One region of the Clostridium neonatale genome, then DNA from elsewhere that is predicted to be linked to it. Evidence: a T-box and tRNA genes for the amino acid it is inferred to sense, from the RefSeq annotation. Region 1 holds a T-box; the other regions hold tRNA genes.
The links. A T-box is a leader RNA that pairs with one kind of tRNA and senses whether it is charged. The one in region 1 lies ahead of trpS (tryptophan--tRNA ligase), so its partner is inferred to be a tRNA-Trp.
Positions count from the first base shown of each region.

Region 1 (8,074 bases):
TTCAAAAGATTTGATGAAACATATCCAGCATAGTTAACAATATCTTTTGCTGTTGAAAATGGTGGTGCATAGCAAAACTCTAGATCCTTTAAATCTTCAATTGTTCCATTAAATTTAATAGCTGTTGCAATCACATCAATTCTTTTAGTGACATCGCCTTTTCCTATTGCTTGTGCTCCAAGTATTTTTCCTGTTGGAACCTCATAAATCATTTTAAAATGTATAGGTGATGAATCTGGCATTATAGAAACTTTATCTGTAAGTATAAGTCTCACTATATCATAGTTTATATTCATATTTAGAGATTTAATTAAATTTTCATTTAATCCTGTTGATGCTCCATTATAATCAAATACTTTTATAGCAGATGAACCTATATATCCTTTATTTACAGTACTCTTATTATTAATATTATCAGCCACACTTCTTGCCTGCTTTTGTGCTGGACCTGCTAGTGATAACTTTGTATAAGAATGTGTTAATGCATTATATACTTCAATAGCATCACCAACAGCATATATATTTTCGTCATTTGTTTTATAATTCTTATCTACTTTAATAGCTTTTGTACTTCCAAGTTCTATATCTGCAAGCTCTGCAAGCTTTATTTCCGGTGTTATCCCAATTACCATTATTACTGCTTTAGCTGTAATTTTTCTTCCTGATGATAACATAACAGTATCTTTTTCAAACTTTTCTACTTTATCATTTACTATTAAATTAATTCCTTTATCATAAATCTCTTTATGTAATATCTGAACCATATCATAATCAAATGGTCTTAGTATTTGTTTATCAGATTCAATAAGCGTTACATTATATCCTCCATTACACAAGTTCTCTGCAGTCTCAACTCCTATAAATCCGCCACCAATAACCGCTACATCCTTTATATCATTGTTCTTTAAATATTTATTTATTCCATCTATATCTACAACATTTCTTATAGTAAATAAATTCACTTCATCAATACCTTCTATTTTAGGCACTATAGGATGTGCCCCTGGAGATAAAATCAGCTTGTCATAACTTTCTTTATATATCTCATTACTATCTATTTTTCTTATTTCTATATTTTTATTTTTTCTGTCTATGGAAATAACTTCACTGTTTGTTCTTACTTCAATATTATATTGCTTTTTAAATTTTTCTGGGCTCATAAGTACTAATCTATCAGCAGATTTTATAACCCCACTTAAATGATATGGAAGTGCACAATTTGAAAATGAAACGTGAGGACCTTTCTCAAACATTATTATTTCATCTTCTTCACTATTTCTTCTAAGTCTTGTGGCTGCTGATGCTCCCCCAGCAACTCCGCCTACAATCAGTATTTTCTTCTTCATAACATTTCCTCCATTTTCAATAAAAATATTATTTTAAAATTTTATTATATCTATTTGATACATTTTAAATTTTATTTTATATGAATTTCTATCTTCTTTTTGTTCCTACATATGAGCCCACTCCACCACTTACATTAATAACATCATATCCATTCTTTCTAAGTAGTGAACATGTTCTTGAACTTCTACCTCCAGATTGACATACTATATAATATTTTTTCTCTTTACTTAGATACTTTCCTGCATCATTTAATAATGTATTCATAGGTATATTTTTAGCTGTTTTTATACTCCCCTCATTATATTCATAAGGCTCTCTTATATCTATTAATTGAATTTTACCTAGTAAATTATCTATTTCATTAACATTAATAACTTGACCTTCATTTTTTTTAAATATTTCAAACATAAATGTTCCTCCTCAAAAACTCTCTTTCTAACATCATCTTTATTTATGAATTAAGTATAAAACATATTTTTGTAAATTTTTGTGACTAAGTTACTTAAAGCACACAATATCTCTTGTAAAAAACTTTTCAATAAATATTTTTTCTAGTGTGCTTTTTATATCTTATGTAAATAAAAATTATAAAAAAGGAATTGAGCCCTAATAAAATTTTATCATCACTCAATTCCAACATTAATCTTATAATATTTTATTCTTATTTAAAATACTCAATTCCAATAGCTTCGCGAACTTCTTTTAATGTCTGTGCTGCTACTTCTCTAGCTTTATCGCTTCCTTCTTTAAGCATTTTATAAACATAATCCATATTGTTTTCATATTCTTGTCTTCTTTTTCTTATTGGCTCAAGTTCTGCCTGCATTACTTCATTTAGATATTTTTTAACTTTCATATCTCCAAGTCCACCACGTTTATAATGGGCTTTCATTTCCTCTACTTCTTCTTTATTTGGAGCAAAAACATCTAAATAAGTAAATACTGTATTTCCTTCAATTTGACCTGGATCTTCCACTCTTATATGATTTGGATCTGTATACATTGATTTAACCTTTTTAGTAATTGTATCTGCATCATCAGCTAGATATATACAATTACCAATAGACTTACTCATCTTAGCCTTTCCATCTGTTCCTGGTAGTCTTCCCATTGTATCTTTTGGTATCACAGCTTCTGGTTCAACAAGAACCTCACCATATATAGAATTAAAACTTCTAACAATTTCTCTAGTTTGTTCTATCATAGGCAATTGATCTTCTCCTACTGGAACTGTAGTTGCTTTAAAAGCAGTAATATCAGCCGCTTGGCTTACTGGATATATTAAGAATCCAGCTGGAATGCTGTTTTCATAATTTTTTTGTTGAATCTCAGCCTTAACTGTTGGATTTCTTTCAAGTCTTGATAATGTAACAAGATTTAAATAATGCATTGTAAGCTCATGTAATTCTGGTAATTGTGATTGAACAAATATTGTTGATTTACTTGGATCAATTCCTACCGCTAAATAATCTAATGCTACTTCTGTTAAGCTTCTTCTTATTTTTTCTGGATCTCTAGCATTATCAGTTAAGGCTTGTTGATCAGCAATCATTATAAATGTTTCATATTCGCCTGTATTTTGCAATTTCACTCTATTTTTCAGTGATCCAATATAATGACCTATATGAAGTTGTCCTGTCGGTCTATCACCTGTAAGTATTATTTTTTTTGACATATCTTTTATACACTCCTTGTATTGAATTTACTATTTACAAATAAAAAAGCCGTCCTATAAACAATATATAGGACGGACATATATCCGCGGTACCACCTAAATTGTATCACACTTCAAATATGATACCTCTTTAAATACTGCTGTAAGGTGCAGACACCATAAATGGATACTCACAAAAGCTTTCCCCATATTCCTCAAAGGTCCATTCATAAAATCATTCGTGCTAAGATTCCACCATTTCTTAACTCTCTTTATCGATACTAGATTTAACTACTACTCCTTATCATAGGATTTAATATATTATAATTATATATGTATAACATATCTTAATTCTTTAAATAAAAATTGTCAATAGTCACATCTTAAGCTTCTTGTAAATTATCTTTAACTATCTCATCAATTAACTCTACTCTATTTTCTCCTAAAACATTAGCTATTTTAACAGACATATTTTTTTCTTTATATATACTATCTTTATTAGCTTCAACGATCTTTAATATTTTATCTTTCATTTTTTCATAAGTTATTAAATCATCATAGTATGTATCTACTATATCCTTTAAACATGTTGCTAATTCTCTTGGATTTTTGTAAACAGCTCTCATTTTAATCTCCTCATCATTTACAAATTAATTCTATTGTAGCTTAATTTATGTTACAACAAAATTATTATATCATCTTATTTATTAAAATTCTATATTAGTATTCTTGCCTAAATTTAAATTATATTACAAGGAAATTTATATAAAATTTTGAAATTTGAAATAAGATATATAAATACATTAAAACATATACTCACATATCTTATTATAATAACTATTTTAAGCTAATAGTAAAATCGTTTGGAACTACCATTACTATACACTTTGCTTTCTTTACAACACTTGTCGTTACTGATCCTATCATTCTGCTTAATCCTCTCTTGGTTGACTGTGTCATTACTATGATTCCAACATCTTCATCTCTAGCCTTATTTATAATTTCGTCTGCCGGATACCCAAAAGTAAAATAAGTTTCTACATTATAACCTTGCATTTTTTTCTTAGCAGCTTCTAATATCTCCTTGCCAAGTTCTTTGGCAATTTTAACTTCTTCAGAAACTATCATTTCATTAATTAAAACCAATTCTTTTACATTCATTAAAATTATTTCCATTCCTGAATCCTTGGAAAATATTTCTTTAATAAAATCCAAGGCATACATACTTCTCTCTGTTCCATCAATTGGTACTAATATTCTTTTTTTATTCATAAATATTCCCCCTTTTACCCTTTGTATACTATATATTATTCTTCGAAAACGTTTAAATTCCTCTTTCTCATCAAAAATTTAATAGTGACTAAAAAACTAGCTATATAAGACAAATAGTTATATCTTATATAGCTAAGCTTTATTATTTATAATCAATTATTTATTAATTATACTTCTGTATATCTTTCTCGAAGTAACTGTATTTCTTTTTTATATCCATCCAACTCATTTGGTGTTTCAAGATAGAATGGCAGATTTCTTAATTTAGGATGATTAATTATTCTTGTTATAGCGTCAAGACCTATATACCCATTTCCTATTGTTTCATGTCTATCCTTATGGCTCTCAAATGGATTCTTACTATCATTTAAATGAATTGCTTTTAATCTCTCTAATCCAATAATTTTATCAAACTCATCTAAAACATTATCTAAATCATTCACAATATCATAGCCTGCATCATGAATATGGCATGTATCTAAACATACTCCCATCTTTTCTTTTAAGTTTACTTTGCTTATTATCTCTGCTATTTCTTGAAAATTTCTTCCTACTTCTGTCCCTTTTCCAGACATAGTTTCTAAAAGAACTGTTGTAGTCTGATCTTCTGTTAATATTTCATTTAAAGCATCAGCTATATACTGTATTCCAACTTCTGCACCTTGTTTTACATGACTGCCTGGGTGAAAGTTATATAAATTTCCTGGTATGTATTCCATTCTTTTTAAGTCATCTTTCATTATTTCAATAGCAAACTCCCTATTCTTAGGATCTGCTGAACATGCATTCAAAGTATATGGTGCATGAGCTAAAATTTTTCCAAAATTATTTTCTGCAATAATATCTAAAAACTCTTTAACATCTTCTTCGTCTATATCTTTTGCCTTGCTCCCTCTTGGGTTTCTTGTGAAAAATTGAAATGTATTAGCGCCAATACTTATTGCATCTTCACCCATTTTCTTAAAACCTTTAGAAGAAGATAAATGGCATCCTATAGTTAACATAATATTTTCCTCCATCTAATAATTTGTTGAAATTAATTGTATTCTATATTTAGCTTAATTTCAACTAGTGACTTTATTAAATGCAAAGATACAATACCAAATTATAATATGAGCCTCGTACATTTTAATTTCTATAATTTATAAGTAAAGTTTAGTTTCAAGTCTTCTATCATACTCTGACCATGTATTGCTTTCTGTTTTTTCCTTCATTTGAGTAATCTTATTCATGGTTGCGTCTATAGAATCAGCATAATTTAGAATAAATGCTTCTTCCATATTCATTTCTCTAGGTGAACCATATTCCAGTTTCCCATGATGTTGTACAATGCAACCTTTTATTCTATCGACAAAATCATCATTATAAAAATCAGGTTTATTTTTTACAGCTTCATCAATCATCTGAACTCCAATTACAATATGTCCCTCAAGTTCACCTCTTAATGTATATTTAAATGGTCCCTCATAATAAAGTTCATAGATCTTTCCTATATCATGAAGCTTTGCAGATAATACAGTTATTTCTTTTCTTCTGCAATCATACTTTTCAGAAAGCATTGCTGTTAAATCCATTACATTCAACGTATGTTCTGCAAGACCTCCTATATAATTATGATGCATTGAAACACCACCGATGCCCTTTTTAAATTTATCTAAAAATTCTTTATCACAGAAAAAATAATTATTTAACTCCTTGCCTTCTCTTGAAATCACATACTTAGTTGTAAGTTTATCAATATCATCCATAATCTCATCTATATTACGCTTTACAACTGGTAGATAATCTTCAATTTTATATTCTGTCACAAATTCATATTTTTTAACATCTAAATTTATATTTTTTATTCCAATAATCTTTAATACAACTCCTGGATTTATTTTATCGTCTTTGCAAGTAATATTTGCTTTTATTTCTGAAGTCTTATCTGCTAATATACATACAACTTTATTATTATCTTTAAAAATTACTCTCATTACCATCAATGATAATTCTAACTCTTCTTTATCTTTTATTTCTGATAAAAATCTTTCTTTAGTAGTCATTCATTATAGTCCTCCTAAAATAAAATTATTTTTTATTTTAGTATGTGTAATAACCTCATATTATATATAAAAAATGCTTTTTAATTATTATAGGTAGTGAGTAATATTTTTAAAATATCAATAAATACGGAAGCTCTTAATAATATTCATTCCTATTTCAAATTATTCAAATAAATTTCACTTAATTAGTTATATAAAAAGATTCTCATCAAAAATTATTAATTTGCAGATTATATTATATTCTTTAAATATATAATTTAATAAAAAACAGGAAGAGTCAAAAATTTGCCAATTCCTGTTTTTTGTATATGTATTGCTATTCTCTTTTATAATATCTATAAAACATTATAAATATAATTATTTTTTAAAGTATTCTACTAATTCAGCCATTGATTGTTCAAATTCTTCTTTTGATGAATTTTTGAACACTCTTAATTCTGGAATTCCTTCTGGTTTCTCAAAATTACATCTTGAAATATATTCATCCCAATTAGCTAATTTCCAAGTATCACGTTCTGAATTACGATCTATCATTCTTTGGTGACAAACTTCTATATCAGTTTCAACCCAGATAACAACTAATTCTGTATCATGTTCTTGTAATTTTTTTCTGAAGCCATTCATATAATCTAAGTCTCTTATTTCCCTTGTAAATGGTGCATTTATAAGTACTGTATCACAATACTCTAACGCTTCCAATGCTAGATCAATAACAACTTCATATTCAGTATTTCTTATGTTTTCTTCAAAGAAATCTGAACTTCTATTATTTTCTTCTCCTGCAACCTTAAATACTTGATTTGATAAACCAATTAATGTATCTTTATCTAAATATACCATTGGCTTAAGTGCCTTAGATATTTCTTTTGATACATGTGTCTTTCCGCATGCTGGTGGTGATGTCACTAATATTAATCTTCTCATCTTAAGTCGCCTCTCCTATAAACAATTAATTTATTAATGGTATTATTTAAAGCAACATATTAATTTGCTTTTTTACAAAATAATTCGCGTAAATATTATACTATAAATTCATGAATAACTCAAAAAAATAGTAGACCACTTAGAGCTATGGCTACTACTTTTTTGTTGATAAAATTATAGTCACATTCAGTTATAATAACTGGAAATATATACTAAGTTTTATAAAATAACTTTATATAAACTAACTACTTGTTTATTATATCAGCTTTTTTCAAAAAATAAAGAGTATTTTCACTTTTTCTAAGTTAAAAATGTTATCGCAAACATTTTCATTACTTTAATAATTTAGTATGGATTACTAATAGATAAATCTAATTTTTCCAGTATTAACGATAATAAATATATTTATTCAAAAATAATTTGTCATATTCCAACTACTATAAAAAACATAACTGTTATCTATTGTTCATATTTTATATATCGTATACAAAGTAATTTATGGTATAATTACTATAATAAATTATTTTTTACTAAATGATAAAACTTTTAAGGGGATTTATTTTTATAAAAGAATTTAATATTTAAAGATGTATATAAAAGAACTTTCAAAAATAATAAATAATTTAAATACAGTGTTTTTAGTACAAGCATTATATTTAAAATTTATTGTAATGCTTTTAAATATCTATTTCACTTTGAATTTCTTTTGTATTATTATCACAAAATACGCAAATTCTTTAAATCCTATATTTTATATTTGGAGGTAATTAAAATGTTTTTTAAGAAAAAGAAAACAGAAAATACTATCGAAACCAACTCTGAAACTGTTCAA
Region 1 covers NZ_UICR01000001.1:1,190,908-1,198,981, reverse strand. The annotation lists gene CNEONATNEC86_RS05400 (FAD-dependent oxidoreductase) at 1-1,346, opposite strand, end outside; gene CNEONATNEC86_RS05395 (rhodanese-like domain-containing protein) at 1,435-1,755, opposite strand; gene trpS (tryptophan--tRNA ligase) at 2,009-3,022, opposite strand; T-box leader at 3,088-3,318, opposite strand; gene CNEONATNEC86_RS05385 (TIGR04540 family protein) at 3,385-3,627, opposite strand; gene CNEONATNEC86_RS05380 (universal stress protein) at 3,839-4,273, opposite strand; gene CNEONATNEC86_RS05375 (deoxyribonuclease IV) at 4,441-5,277, opposite strand; gene CNEONATNEC86_RS05370 (3'-5' exoribonuclease YhaM family protein) at 5,416-6,318, opposite strand; gene CNEONATNEC86_RS05365 (P-loop nucleotide/nucleoside kinase family protein) at 6,676-7,242, opposite strand; gene CNEONATNEC86_RS05360 (methyl-accepting chemotaxis protein) at 8,015-8,074, shown strand, end outside.

Region 2 (8,074 bases), 490 kb from region 1:
TTCTGGCTAACCGCTAAAGTTATCAATTCTTCTATATTCGAAGTTATAGATACTGATTTATGATTTATTCTTCTTTCAATATGTTTTACTTTAACAGATTCAGTGTTCTTAAAATTCAAATCTGGGGTGTTCTTTAACTTCCAAAGTAAATCCCCTTCTGTTAATGTACCTACATATTTTCCTTCTCTGTCTATAAGCGGTATAGCTGTATATCCATGATGCTCCATTTTCTCCATAACTTGTCTCATTGTCGCTTCTAGATTTTCATATACTACTTCATTTTTAGGAGTAAGAAAAAAGGCTATATTCATAACTAAAATCCTTTCCTAAATAAATTTATTATAATTCCATGCTACAGATTATTCTTTAAACGAATTCAATATCACATTCTATATAATATTTCTATATTTTGTAACATGTCCTTTTTACATTTTATCATACTTTTCACAAAATTTCTTCAGTAATTTCTTATATATTTGTTACATTTTCTTTATTTTCATCTAAATTATTAAGCTTATAACAGTATTTCAAATAAGCTTCACTCTTAAGTATACTATTATTTTCTATGTAGATTTCTTCATCTTTCAATGTCTTTTTTATAGAAACTTCACATAATATATTATTTTTACATTTAGGGCATGCTCCTACAGCTGCAAATCTCCAATTAAGTAATTTTAAGGGCGTTTCTAAATTTACTTTTTTATTACATTTTGGGCATAGTAATTTTAAGTCTTCTTCGTCTATATTACGTTCTTTTAGGTTTTCCACATTTAATGCAGGCATGTTATAAATATCATTAATTATATAGTTCTTAATAACTCTTGAATTATATATTCTTTTAAAAACTTCTACTGTATACTCCGCATCATTTAATGCATCATGAAGTTTACTCTCATCAATCTTTATTTTTAGTTCATCTAAAGCTGATTTAAGACCTAATGCTTTTTTATGCACTAATATTTTCATTGCATATTCTTGTAAATCTAAGTAACCATTAATCCATTCTAGCTGTTTATAATTATGATAATTAGAATTTATGATTAATTCTACAATATCATCTTTCGCCCATGAACATAAAACATCACCATCTTCAAACATATCTCGTAATTTACTCATAGCTTCTTCAAATGAGATGCCTCTATCCTTTAAGATTTCCATGTCAATTTTAGTTATTTCATTTACTATTGGATTAATAATAGGGAATATAGTCGGTTTTATATATTCTCTCATACTACATACAGGTTTCATATATTTATCAACCTTTATAGCACCAATTTCAATTATTTCATTTTCAATACCAACTTCTTTAAGCTCACTATGTTCATCAAAAAAATCCTTGTAATATTTAGTTATCCCCTTCATTCCATTAAATTCCAAGTCAATAATAATATATGCCATAATAATTTAAGAAGGCTAATTCACCTCCTTTTACTCCTCCCCTATCTCTATTCCTGCAAGTCTCATTAAATGTATTGCATTTTGAGTTTCGCTTTTTCCTTTTCTAAGTAAATAATCAAATTTAATCTTATTATTTTCATAATATTCCCTGAAATTATAATTTACGATTTTACTGTTTTTATATTCCAAATCGCACAATTCTAAATCGTGAGTAGATACAAGACCTACGCCACCATATTTTATTAATTGATTTATTAAAACTGTAGCACCTATATGCCTATCTTTTGAATTTGTCCCTTTAAAAATTTCATCTAATAAAAAGAAGACTTTTTCGCCTCTCTTGCATGCTTCTATAAGTAATTTTATTCTTAATATTTCAGCATAAAATGATGATATGTTTTCTTGCAAATTATCTTTAGTTCTCATACAGGTATAGATGTTCATAATTCCACAAGAAAAATTCCTTGCGCAAACAGGTGAACCAACATAACTAAGTAAAAGATTTACACCTAAAGTTCTCAAAAATGTACTTTTACCAGACATATTTGAACCTGTAATAACGGCGACTCTTTTTTCCCCATTAAATTTAAAATTATTTTTAATTGCCTTTTTACCAATAAGCGGATGTCCTATATTTTCTCCTTCTATTATATCATTATCCAAAATATTAGGATAAACCCAATCTGAATTTTCAAATGCAAGATTTGATATGCTACTCAGTGCGTCTATTTCACTAACAACATTAATCCACTGTTCTATACACTCACCATTTTTTTCTCTCCACTTATAAAGACTTTTCATTAAAAAAACATCAGAAAAAAATAATATATTTAATAAAAAATAATATGAATTATATTTGCTATTTCCTATCCAATCAAAGATATCAGATAATTTTTCTAGTTCTTTTTTACAACTTACATTATCATTACTTAACTTACGGCAAAGCTGCTTAAGGTATTCACTATTGAATTTTTCTTCTTCTATTATAGCAAATATTTTTGAATATCCATTTATTACACTCTTTATTGATTCAAATAATTTTATCTCATGTTTTATACCGCTAGATAATATCTTTGATACTAAATAATTTGCCATTAAATTTAGCAACAAAAATGATTCTGGTAGTATATTCCCAATAATTAAACAAATAGACACAATAGTTATTAAAATAAATATACTTGCCCATACTATTCGTGATAAACCATATTTTCTTTGTATTTTATTCCATTCAATAAAAGATTTTATTTCCTTGATATTTGTCTCATTTAATACTCCTTCAACAAATAAATTCTGCCTATACTCTACCCTTTCTCCAAGTTCATTTATAGCTTCTTGCCTTAGTTTTATTTCTTCTTTTGAAAATCTTATTTTTAATTCTAGTAAATTACATAGTAATATACGTCCACCATAAGTTACAGTAGTATTTATATATTGAAAAATCGAATTATTTCCAAATACATCTAGATCATTTGTGAATGGATGCGTATCATCTAAAAACTCTTTGCCATCATCTTCAAATTCCTTAAATCTTCCCTCTATTCTTTTTATGCCTTTTTTATTTACTTCTAATAATATATCTTCCTTCCTCTTAGAATCTAAAATATTATTATGATAAATTACTAGGATCACAAATATAAATATTCCTAAAATTGATGATATAGCAATATTACCATAATCATTTTTTTTATAAAAAATATAATCTATTACTATCACCAGTATAAGTATTCCTAACCTGCTCCACCCAACTAAATTACTTTTCTTATTTAGAAAATCGCTTTTTTTCTCATGAATTAATATATTTTCCTCATAAATTTTTCTTGCCTTGTCTTTCATAAACTCTCCTTAAAATTATTCATCAAATTTTAATCCCATATATCTATATTTTACGTTATTATATAAATGTGTCAATAAACGCTTGTATTTTTTACCATGAGTTTTTATAATATTTGAACATAAAAAAATCGCCAAGGCAACCATGATATAATCCCCTATAAAATATAAATCCAATAGAGTACAATAACTTAAATTTAATAAACTCCTTTAGCCGCCGATTTTTTTCAGCACATTCTGGATTTTCTGAGCTTGCCGAAGAAAAGGCCAGGCACATATATTTTATTTTTTATTCTTTAGGTTCAACGGCATTAGTTTATTTCAATATTTTCCATTTCAGTTTATCCCCTCAAAGGGCACGCTCCTAAAGAATAAAAAATAACTTTGACATTTTGAACTGTTCTCCGTCAAATAGACAGGAAGATGTTTAAAATATCAAAGCTTATTTTTCTATTCTATAAAGTTATTATTTTTCTAAGCAATTATATATTTGATTCAAATTATACTCCATAGCTTCTAGATAGCTTTTATTATCTTCTTGAGACTCTAAAGTATATATTGGAATTACTTTTGCACCAACTTCAGCTGCCAAAGTCTCAGAAACTTTAGGACTTGCTAATGACTCTGAAAAAATAGTTGTTATATTATTTTCTTTACAAAAATTCACTAGATTCTCTAATTGCTTTGGTGTTGGTTCACCTTCTCCAAATACATTTTCAACTGATTTTTGTTCCAATCCAAAATCCCTACATAAGTATCCAAAAGCTGCATGACCAGTTATAAAATTCTTGTTTTGAAGTGTTTGAAATTTTTCATTATATTTATTGTATAAATCATCTAATTTTTGTTTAAATTCATTATAATTTTGTTCATAATATGCTTTATTTTCAGGATCTATCTCTATTAATGTATCTTTTATTGCTTCTGATTGAACTTGTGCTTCCTTTAAGCTAAGCCATGAATGAGGATCAATTGCCCCGTGTTCATGGTCATGTTCTTCTTCATTGTCATGATTATGTTCTTCTTCATGATTTTCATCTTCTATTGTTATAGAATCCACATTTTTACTTGAATCTACTATTAGTACGTCTTCATTCTTTATTACTTCATTAACTTTCTCTACCCATTCTTCTAATCCAAGTCCATTATATATAAACGCATCACTATTTATTAATTTTTCAAAATCTTTAGTTTTAGGTTCATAATCATGTGGTTCCATATTATTTGGAACTAAACAATTAATATCTACTTTATCTCCTGCTATCTCCTCAGCAAATTCTTTTAATGGAAAAATTGATACTGTAATGCTTGGTTTTGTCTCTTCATTTTTAACTGCATTCTTATCATTTGATTCTCCACATCCTATGATCATACTTCCTATTAAACCTAATAATACCCCTAAAAAAATTTTCTTTTTCATTATTACCTCCTATATGCAAATAATTCGCATTTGCACTCTTATAAATAATATTACTAGGAATAGATAAGTATGTCAATAAAATTATAATGGCTCATAAAAATAAGGGATATATTACTATAAACTTAAGTAATATATCCCTCGGCATTGAAATATGAAAATTTTAATTAAGCTTTCTGAATATTAATAAACATAATCGCTATATTCTATGTTCATATTCCTCTACCATTCTTTTTACCATTTCTCCTCCTACGGAACCGCATTGTCTTGCTGTTAAGTCGCCATTATATTCTTTAAATGGTACTCCTAGTTCTTGAGCTACTTCGTTCTTAAATCTTGATAAGCCCTGTTTTGCTTCTGGAACTAATGCTTTGTTTGACATTACAATCCCCTCCTTGGTTAATCTGGTATTTGCCAACATGATTAATAATTTATTTATCCTTGTTGACAATATTATTTTTACCAATATAGGCTTTTATATTCCTTGAAAAATATGGATTTTTATATTTTTTATTAACTTACAGTAATCATTACACTATCAACAAATTTTTTATCTATTTGCGCAAGCGTTTGAGTTTCTTTATTTATTATATTAAGAAGTAAATTAGAAGCAATCGAATTAAGCTCATGCATATCATTTTGTGAAATGATACCTTTTTCTTTTATCTTCTTTAAATAATTGTTCATTTCCCTAAAAAATCTAAGCACTTCATACCTTACAAGATCATGGCATACAGATTCATCACTTATATTAAATAATCTCTTTTCCAAATCAAATATTTTTAATGGGAAAAATAAATATACATTTTCATCAAACATTTTTTTCATATCATACTTCCAACTTTTTACTACATTAAATTTATATGAATGAGTATTTTCAGCATTAATTTTAAATTCCAACATGTCTGGCACTTCCATATTTGAATTCAACATAATAATATATGGACTGTTTTTATTTAATTCTGCCTTACTCTTTTTATTTCTTAACGCTTGTTTTCCACCAAACAAACTTATTATTTTATTTGATTCTTTAGATAAGTCATCTCTAAAGATAATTATTGCTCGATTTTCATTATCTTCAATTTTAAAATTAATTTTATACTTTATTTTTTTATATTCATTTTCTATTTGAATTACAATATCAAATTCTTCTTTTGATTCTTTGCTACTTTCTATATATCTAACAATCGAATTTAATGCTTCCCATCCATCACAGTATATAGAATTAAAAAAATCAATCACCGGAACCTTATTATCAAAATAGAATAAATTTTTTATTATTTCTAATAATTCTATTTCAGATTCATTTTTTTTACTTATATAATAAAATCCATTTTTATTTATAAATTTATCTTCAAATTTATAATATCGTCTTTCTACTTTATCCTCTATGATCCTATCACATTTATTTTCATAGGGATTTTTCTTTGCTACTCTTTTTAAAAAAAGTAATTTATCCATAATATTTTCACCTCATAATGGATTATCACCACAATATTATTATACTATACAACTATCTTCTATTTTTCAATTAATATATCTTACAAATTAATTTTATTAAGTTTATATATATATTATGATTTAATTAAATCTCATTCTACATTTGAATTTTTAATTGCTTCAGCTATATAGTATATCTATGTTATACTATTTAAATAAAAAAATCGTAACACTGTGTGTTACGATTTTGGCAGGGGCAGTAGGATTTGAACCCACAACCAATGGTTTTGGAGACCACTACTCTACCGTTGAGCCATACCCCTAAGACATTTAGTATTTTATCATACATTATGTGAATATGTCAACAAAAATTAAATAATAATTATTACATTTTATACTCCACTAAAATAATAATATAGTGTATATTAACATTTCATTGAAGTATTTTATGGTAATAACATCTGAAATAAATAATTTAAAATTACCTATGAAGATGGAATTAAATATTTCACATCACTTGCAGAAGAAGTTACTTTAAAACTAATACCAGAACTATTTGTTAAGGCATGGGGATATAATTGTTCAGTACCAGGACCAACTATTATAGTAAAACCAAATGATAAAGTCTGCATTAGAGTCATTGCATGGACTAGAAGTGCTTAATGATATGATTCATCGCCTTATATCGAACCTGGTGTAAACAATAAAATACATCTAAATTGTAATATAACTTATAAAGTTATGAAATTTAGATGTATTTTATTATCCTAGTTTATTCCTATTAATATTTACTATGCTACTTTTTCAAAGTATGATTTTCCTACTCCACACAACGGACAAACCCAATCGTCAGGAATATCTTCAAACTTTGTTCCAGCTGCAATTCCATTGTCTGGATCGCCTACTGCCTCGTCATAAATATAACCACAGACTGTACAAATATACTTTTCCATAATAAATTCCTCCTAAAATAAAATTATAATTCTTTTAGATTATTTTTTCTAATCTTCTTCCCCTGTGTCTTTCTTTTATTTTTTCATTAGTTAACTATATGAAGTCAGCCTTTTTATTTTGTTGATGATAACTTAATTACTCTTTATTTCTATTTATAATTTGTAACTGGTTATATCCACAAATAATTTCACAGCTTGGACAAATCATATCAATTAATTACTAGTATCTTTTTTATTTTTAATTACCTAAATTTCATACAACTAAAACATAGCATTCTCCATATTGTAATTTCAAAAAATAAATAAAGAATAATACTAGCCTTCAAGTATAATTTTCTTTACACACAAAAAAATTAAGAAAGGCAGGTATTATCCAATGAATAATTTTACCTTTACTAATAATTTACTAATAATAAGTGTAAAGATAAAAAACATAAGTATTAATGAAATCAATCCAGTGGAATTATTTCATTTTTATTTTATAATCAATGTCAGACTTATAGTAGCATTCTTTAAGATGGCTAAAATGTATGTCATATAAAAAATCTAAGAACATCAAAATTCTATAGTATATATGGGTTTCTGTAGATTATATCCACAGCACATAATCTTATAAGCTGTTTCAACTCTATAGTTCTTTATGCACTGAACTTGAAAATATAAGAATTAGAGCTCTAGTAAAAATTGTTGGAAATATAAAAGATGTTGTTAAAAGAACTTCTGAGAGAATCACAGTAAATATTTCGCAACTAACTAAGTTAGCAAAGTTAATGATTTATGTACTTTGTATTCCCACATATATCCAACTAACTTTTAATATTTCAATTTAAATCAAGTCTTACCAATTAAGTATAATTCTAAATTATAAGTATTATTTTTACTTTTCTCAGTATGACCATTTTTAAATTTGTATGGTACTCAATAATACATTATCTTAAATTGGACACATAAAGAAATTTTATAGGTAATTATAACTTTTATATTTGTACGAAAGATAGGTAATTAAATATAAATTATATGTATAGCTATTATAAAT
Region 2 covers NZ_UICR01000001.1:699,738-707,811, reverse strand. The annotation lists gene CNEONATNEC86_RS03285 (CBS domain-containing protein) at 1-311, opposite strand, end outside; gene CNEONATNEC86_RS03280 (3'-5' exonuclease) at 469-1,398, opposite strand; gene CNEONATNEC86_RS03275 (MutS-related protein) at 1,429-3,231, opposite strand; gene CNEONATNEC86_RS03270 (metal ABC transporter solute-binding protein, Zn/Mn family) at 3,695-4,648, opposite strand; gene CNEONATNEC86_RS03265 (alpha/beta-type small acid-soluble spore protein) at 4,845-5,027, opposite strand; gene CNEONATNEC86_RS03260 (hypothetical protein) at 5,159-6,106, opposite strand; tRNA gene CNEONATNEC86_RS03255 (tRNA-Trp) at 6,334-6,408, opposite strand; gene CNEONATNEC86_RS03250 (hypothetical protein) at 6,571-6,717, opposite strand; gene rd (rubredoxin) at 6,877-7,038, opposite strand.
Region 2: it has a tRNA-Trp gene. The T-box ahead of trpS (tryptophan--tRNA ligase) is inferred to sense a tRNA for this amino acid. The anticodon was not compared.

Region 3 (8,074 bases), 500 kb from region 1:
GAGTTAGAGGTGGTCACAATTATACTCAAATAAGGTTTGGAACAGATCCCATTTATTCTCATGCGAATGAGCTAGATTTGATATTAGCTCTGGATGAGAATACAACACATCTTCATATAAATAACTTAAAAGAAGATGGATCACTTATTTTAGATGAATCTATTAATATATCAGATCCGAGGACTATTAAACTACCATTAATTAAAACTGCCACAAATCTTGGAATATCACGTGGATTTACTTCTGTAGCTGCTGGAGCAGTACTAAAATATTTCTCTTTAAACGGTAGTGTTGATGATTTATTCAGCAAAAAATTAAAAGAACCAATAAGAAGTAAAAATATTGAAGCAATACATCTTGGATATGATTTAATAAATTCAAAATATGAATTGAAAGGCAAAGATTTAAGTAATCATATCTTAATAAATGGTAATAACGCAATTGCTCTTGGTGCCATCGCTGGAGGTTTGGATTTTTATTCAGCTTATCCTATGACACCAGCCACAAGTATAATGACTTATTTATCAAAACATCAAAAAGATGTCGATATAGTTGTTGATCAAGCAGAAGATGAAATAAGTGCCATAAACTTTGCAATTGGTGCATCGTATGCTGGCGCTCGCGCAATGACTGGTAGCTCAGGTGGTGGTTTCTCACTAATGGTTGAATCTCTAGGGCTTGCTGGCATAGCAGAAATCCCACTAGTTGTAGTTGATTCTCAAAGACCCGGTCCTGCTACTGGGCTTCCAACAAGAACTGAACAAAGCGATTTAAGTTTTATTTTAAGTGCATCACATGGTGAATTCCCTAGAATAGTTCTAAGTGTTAGAAATGCAGAAGATGCATTTAATCAAACTGTTAAAGCATTAAATATTGCAGATAAATATCAGACAGTAGTCTTTCTATTAACAGATCAATATACCGCCGATTCTAACATTACAATCCCTATGTATGACTTAAGTAAAGTAAAAATAGAACGACATGTTGCATCAGAAAAAGATATTGCTTCTGATGAAGTATATAAGAGATATAAAGTTACTGAGAATGGAATTTCTCCAAGATTAATTCCTGGTAGTGTAAAAGGTCAAGTCGTAATAATTGATAGCGATGAACATACTGAAGAAGGTCATATCACTGAAGAATCAGAAGTAAGAATCTCTCAAATGGAAAAGAGATTTAGAAAAATCAGTTCAATAATAGAGGATGATTTACAAGAGCCCGAATACTTTGGTGCAGATTCTATTGATATACTTCTTGTTGGCTGGGGTTCAACTTACGGTGCCTTAAGGGATGCTGTTAAATTATTAAATGATAGTGGCATAAAAACAGGTGCATTAAGCTTTGGAGATATCTACCCTCTTCCACAAAAGAAATTAAAAGAATATAAAGAAAAAGCTAAAAAAATAATTAATGTTGAACAGAATTTCACTGGTCAATTTGGTAAACTAATAACTCAAGAAACAGGAATTTTAATGGATTACAGCATATTAAAATATGATGGCCGCCAAATTATTGGTAGTGAAATTGCAGACAAAGTAAAAAAGGAGGCCTTTTAAATGATAGAATTAAAATCTTTTAATAGTACTGATGAAAATACTTGGTGTCCTGGTTGCGGTAATTTTGCTATATTGACAGCAATAAAAGAATCCTTATTTGAACTTGGCTTATCTCCTGATGAAGTTGTTATGGTATCCGGGATAGGACAAGCAGCTAAAACTCCCCACTACTTGAAAGCAAATGTATTTAATGGGCTTCATGGTAGAGCACTTCCTCCAGCACAAGCCATTAAAATAGTAAATAAAAAACTTAATGTAATAGTTGTTTCCGGCGATGGAGATACTTACGGTGAAGGAGGAAATCACTTTTTGCATAATATAAGAAGAAATGTAGATATAGTACAGCTTGTTAATAACAATCAAATTTATGGTTTAACAAAAGGCCAAGCATCTCCTACAACTGCAAGAGGACAAACAACTTCTATGCAATTTGAAGGAACTTATACCGATCCTTTAAACCCATTAGCTGTTGCAATAGCAGCTGGAGCAACATTTGTTGCTAGAAGCTTTTCTGGTGAAAAAGAACATTTAAAAGAAATAATAAAAAAAGCGATAAATCATAAAGGTTATGCATTAGTAGATATACTTGATCCATGTATTTCATTTAATAAAGTAAATACTTTCAAATGGTATAAAGATAGAGTCTATAAATTAGATGAAAATTATAATCCAAAAGATAAAATTAAGGCCTTTGAAAAAGCCCAAGAATTTGGTGATGATGGGATTCCAATAGGAATAATATATCTTGATGAAACAAAGAAGACTTATCATGAATCTCACCCAGTATTACAATCTGGAATTAATATTATTGACAAAAAACGGGAACCAGAATATGCCCAAAAATTATTAGATAAATTCTTATTTAATGATTAAAAATATAATTTAGAAGAAAAATCTCAGAAATAATTTTCTGAGATTTTTTTTCTAAATAAAACCGTACATGCAGCTTCGCACACAGCTTCTGATAAATCTTCATTTCTACCAATATCATCCATTCTGTAATCCAATATCTGTTTTACTTGCGTTATGTTCCATGTGTTCTATAGTGCTTACTTCATACCTTCTCATTACAAGTAATGTACTTACCTTCGACTTGTCTTCCTAACGTTCCCGGCGACTCAGACCTCTTTCAGTATGCCCGCTCAGCAAACATATTTGGCAAACAAAAAAAGCCACAGTACAACGTACTGCGACAATTTTGGCAGGGGCAGTAGGATTTGAACCCACAACCAATGGTTTTGGAGACCACTACTCTACCGTTGAGCCATACCCCTAGGACATAAATGATTATATAACATCTTAAGAGATAAAGCAACATTTTTTTATGTTTTCTAAAGAATATTATCTATTTAACTTCTTCTACTAAATCATTATCAGTGTTATTAGATGAATCAGATTCCACAATATTTGATAATTCTTTAATATTATATAATATTAAATCATCAAAACTCATATTACCATAATATTTCCAAAGCTCTACAGTTTTATAGTATTTAGCTTCTGGATTTGACTCAGTTCCTTCTGTTCTCATTGAATCAATATCTATTACTGTATTTATATCTACAAGATCATCTCCATCTTGAATTATAACTACTTTTTCTGGATCTAAATTCTTTTCTTTCACTAAATCATTTATATCATTATTCTGAAGTTTTATAGTACTTAAATTTAATGATTTTGCTATATAATCAAATCTATTATCTAAAATTATAAAATTATAATTTTTAAGAGCATTAATATGCTTATTATAATAACTTATTTGTTTATCAAATTCTTTTATAGATTTATTATAATTTTCTTCATAGTAATCTCTATTTTTAGGATCTTTATCCTGTATAGAATTTTTTATGTTATATAATGCTATCTTATATTCTTCTATTCCTTCAAAATAGTAAGGATTCTCTTTTACATCTCCATTATTATCGAAATTTAGAAGTCTTATTCCTCTTGATAAATTTATTATTCCCAAATTTCCTTTTTTCAACTTACTTATAAAATTTGATATCCATGGCTCAAAATCTGTTCCAGTATATATAAATAAATCCATATTAGATACATTCTTTATTACATCATCATCAAATTCAAAATTTTTAATATCCTTTTCATCTGTTATCATATATTCAACATTGTGCTTATTTCCAATTATCCTTTTAACCATTTCAGCTTGAGGTTTATTTACAGTAATTATATTTAAATATATATCTCTAAATTCATTCTTTTTACTCTCTGTATTTGCAAGTAATGGACTTTGGAATATTGTCATTCCAAATGACAATATTATAGTTATAAAAACCATTATAAAAGTGACTTTTTTCAAAAGTTTGCACCCCCATTAAGTATTAATTACACATCCCAAACTTATACCGATATACATAATTATTTCTATTAATTTTATATAATTATAAATATAATTTATTAAATATTTAAAGTTTTCTTTAATTATATTTATATTAACAAATATAACATTACTATTTTTATATTATATCAATTTTTATATTATAAATATATAGTATTATGCTACTAAAGTATACATATTTTATTATTTTTAATTATATTTATTTGGTTTTTATAAAGATTTGATATAAAATAAAGTAATGATAAATTCATAAGCTGCAATAATATTAATATTAAGGAGGCTTTTATACATGATATTTAAAATAAATAGCGTAGAAGATACTACGCAACTTGGTATAAATTTAGGTAAATTACTTAAAAGTGGAGATATAGTTTGCTTAACTGGAGATTTAGGTACAGGAAAAACACATATTACAAAGGGAATTGCTAAAGGCCTAGGTATTGAAGATAATATAACCAGTCCAACTTTTACTATTGTAAATGAATACGAAACTGGAAGATTAAAGTTAAATCACTTTGATGTATATAGAGTAAGCGATCCAGATGAAATTTATGCCATAGGTTTTGATGACTATATTTTTTCTGATGCTGTTTCTGTTATTGAATGGGCAAATTATATTGAAGAAATTCTACCACAAGATTTTCTTCATATATTAATAGAAAAAGATCTTAGTCAAGGTGAGGATTATAGAAAAATAACCATAACTCCATATGGAGAAAAATATAATTATATAAAGGAGCTTACATTATGATTACACTAGCTATTGATTCATCTTCAAAGGTAGCTACTGCTGCTTTAATTAAAGATGATACTCTACTTGGAGAAATAACTTTAAATGATAAGAAAGAACATTCTGTAATACTTATGACAATAATTCAGGACTTGTTAAAATTTCATAAACTAGATGTTAATGATATAGATGGTTATGTAGTTTCTAAAGGGCCTGGTTCTTTTACAGGTCTTAGAATCGGAATGGCTACTATAAAAGGTCTTAGCTTTGGTAGTAATAAACCTTACGTAAGTATTTCAAGCTTAGATGCATTGGCTTATAGTGTTTCTGCTTTTGATGGAATTATCTGTCCTATTATGGATGCTTTAAGAGACAGTGTGTACACTTGTTTGTATAAATCTTCTTATAATAGCTTAGAAAAACTTACTGACTACTCTGCTCTTGACCTTGATGAACTTATAGAATTAATTGAATCAAGAAATGAAAAAGTAATTTTTATAGGTGATGGTGTTGATAAATATAAAGATTATTTAATTAAAAACTGTCCTAATTGTAACTTTCCACCTAGCCATTTAAACTTAGTTCGTGCTTCTTCTTTAGGTGAACTAGGAAGTAAACTATTAAAGGATGGTAAATTTGACGATCCAAATTCTAGTCCTATATATCTAAAGAAATCTCAGGCTGAAAGAGAATATGAGCAAAGGATGAAACTAAACAATGAATGTTCAAATTAGAATTATGAATGAAAATGATGCAGTTGAAGTTGCTAAGATAAGTATACTTAGCTTTTCATCACCCTGGAGTACTGAATCATATATCCAAGAAATAAAGAATCCAGTTGCTTTATATCTTGTTGCAGTTATTAATAATAATATAGTTGGTTTTATTGGAACATGGAACGTATTGGATGAATCACATATAACTAATGTAGCAGTTCATCCGGACTTTAGAAAACAAAAAATAGGTTCTCTTCTTTTAGAAAATCTTATAAATACATGTGAAAAACAACATAATACTTCATCATTTGATTTAGAAGTTCGTGCTAATAATATTCCTGCTCAAAAACTTTACTCAAAATTTGGCTTTAAAAATAATGGTATAAGAAAAGGGTATTATACTGATAATAAAGAAGATGCTATTTTAATGTGCCGATAGCATTATATCTTTTTCCTAATATCTGATATATAAGATATAATATTAATAGACATATAGGATAAGTATTATCTGCTACATAATACTTATCCTATATACTACTTTGTAAGTGAATTTTCAATAATAATAGTACTAAATAATTTTTCTATAGTTTTATTATTTTTAGACAATATACATTTTTCTTTATTATTAGGAATAATAAAAACAGAATGCACCCAAACTTTGCATCCTGTTCATATTAATCTTAATAACTATACTGCTTTATTTGTAATTTTTGTTATTATTTCGCTTCTTCTTCCTCATCTACTGGGAAATTACGAACCACATAAATTTCAACTCTTCTATTTTTAGCTTTTCCCTCTTCTGTGTCATTTGAAGTTTTGGGCTTATATTGACCATAAGCTTGAATTGAAACATTCTCTTCTTTAATTCCACCATAAGAAACCATAAAATCCATAACATTAATTGCACGAGCTGCACTTAAGTCCCAATTCGAACGGAATTTATTATTACTTATTGGAACATTATCAGTATATCCTACGACTCTAATCTGATTGTCTAATTCTTTAAGCATATTAGATATTTTTAATAATATCGGTGATACATCACTTAATACTTCAGCATCTCCTGAGTCAAATAAAGCAACATCTTGTATTGCAATTTCCAATCCTTCACCATTGAGATCAATTTTTATTCTGTCTCCATAGCCCTCTTGCTCAATTTCTTCTTCTAAATTCTTCTTTATTTCAGTCATTTTAGTGTCTTCTATTTGACTATCACTCATTCCTGTAGTATCTGATCCATCTGGTCCTCCTATAGATACAATTGAATTTCCATCACCATCACTAATCCCAGAACCACCTGAAAAAATAACATTAAATTGTTTAGCTACATTGTTAAATTTTTCTTTATCAATTTGTCCCATTGCAAACATAGTAATAAACAAAGCTAGTAGAAGTGTTAGCATGTCCGAATATGGAAGAAGCCATGTTTCATCCATATGCTCTTCATGGTTTTTCTTTTTCTTCCTCATCACTGTTCTCCTTTAAAATAATTTATAATTAATTATTCTCTTCAAATATTTTTCTTTGCTTCGGCTCCAACATACCTACTAATTTTCTTTCAATGCTCTTTGGATTATTTCCAGCTTGAATAGCTAACACTCCTTCAAGAATAATATTCATATTCTCTACTTCTTTCAAGGATTTTCTTTTTAACCTATTAGAAAAAGGATGGCAAATTACATATCCAGTAAAAATTCCATAAACTGTTGCAATAAATGCATTGGATATACTTGAACCAAGTTTCTCAATATCATTAAGATTTCCAAGGGCACCAATTAATCCAATAACTGCCCCTAAAACTCCAAGTGTTGGCGCTGAGCCACCCGCTGTTGCAAAAATAGAAGCACCCAAACGATGTCTCTCTTCCAAACTTTCTATTTCTATTTCTAATACTTCTCTTATCAAATCCGGATCCAATCCATCAATTACCATTTCAAATCCTTTTTTCATAAACTTATTGTCTAGACCTTGTATGGTACTCTCAAGAGATAACAATCCCTCTCTTCTGGTTGATTGAGACATTCCTACAATCTGTGTTACAATTTCAGCTGGATCCTGTGTATTCTTATCACTGAAAAGAACTCCTATAATTTTAGGAATTTTCTTAAAGTCTTTTTTAGGGAAAGAATTCATTACAGCCATTATAGTGCCAAGAATAATTATCATAATAGCCTCAGGATTTAATAACATAGTTATACTTGAGCCTATCATTAATAATCCTGAAATTACAATTGTAAGCCCCCCTAAAATACCTATAATTAAAAATATATCCATTTTTTTCTCCTTTGCAAATTGTTAAGCCTTTACAGAAATTTTCAAATTTCTGCAAATTCATTCTTTTTATTGTTTCTTATAAAATCTCCTTTTCTGCATAATACTCGTATTTTTACAAAAATATATTTTTGTAAGTTAAGTTTTATGATTGAAAAGTTAAGATATAATTCTAAAATTAATATCCCCATTATAATTAATCAATTTTTAAATACATAATGCTATTATATCATGTATTCATATCAATGCAAACAGGCTATTTCCCTAAGTTTCTCTTATGTCTTTATAAGATAATCAGCACCATTTTATAACATGAAACAATACTCTTTTTTCTATTTAAAATACCATATTTCTATGTGTTTTTTGTATTTTGGGGATATTTTTTTAAAAAATAATGTATTTTTCTGCTTATATATAAAAATCAACAAATTAAATTTTATACCTA
Region 3 covers NZ_UICR01000001.1:690,831-698,904, reverse strand. The annotation lists gene CNEONATNEC86_RS03240 (2-oxoacid:acceptor oxidoreductase subunit alpha) at 1-1,556, shown strand, start outside; gene CNEONATNEC86_RS03235 (thiamine pyrophosphate-dependent enzyme) at 1,557-2,429, shown strand; tRNA gene CNEONATNEC86_RS03230 (tRNA-Trp) at 2,756-2,830, opposite strand; gene CNEONATNEC86_RS03225 (metal ABC transporter substrate-binding protein) at 2,902-3,873, opposite strand; gene tsaE (tRNA (adenosine(37)-N6)-threonylcarbamoyltransferase complex ATPase subunit type 1 TsaE) at 4,202-4,663, shown strand; gene tsaB (tRNA (adenosine(37)-N6)-threonylcarbamoyltransferase complex dimerization subunit type 1 TsaB) at 4,660-5,376, shown strand; gene rimI (ribosomal protein S18-alanine N-acetyltransferase) at 5,360-5,797, shown strand; gene CNEONATNEC86_RS03205 (flagellar motor protein MotB) at 6,075-6,827, opposite strand; gene motA (flagellar motor stator protein MotA) at 6,856-7,632, opposite strand.
Region 3: it has a tRNA-Trp gene. The T-box ahead of trpS (tryptophan--tRNA ligase) is inferred to sense a tRNA for this amino acid. The anticodon was not compared.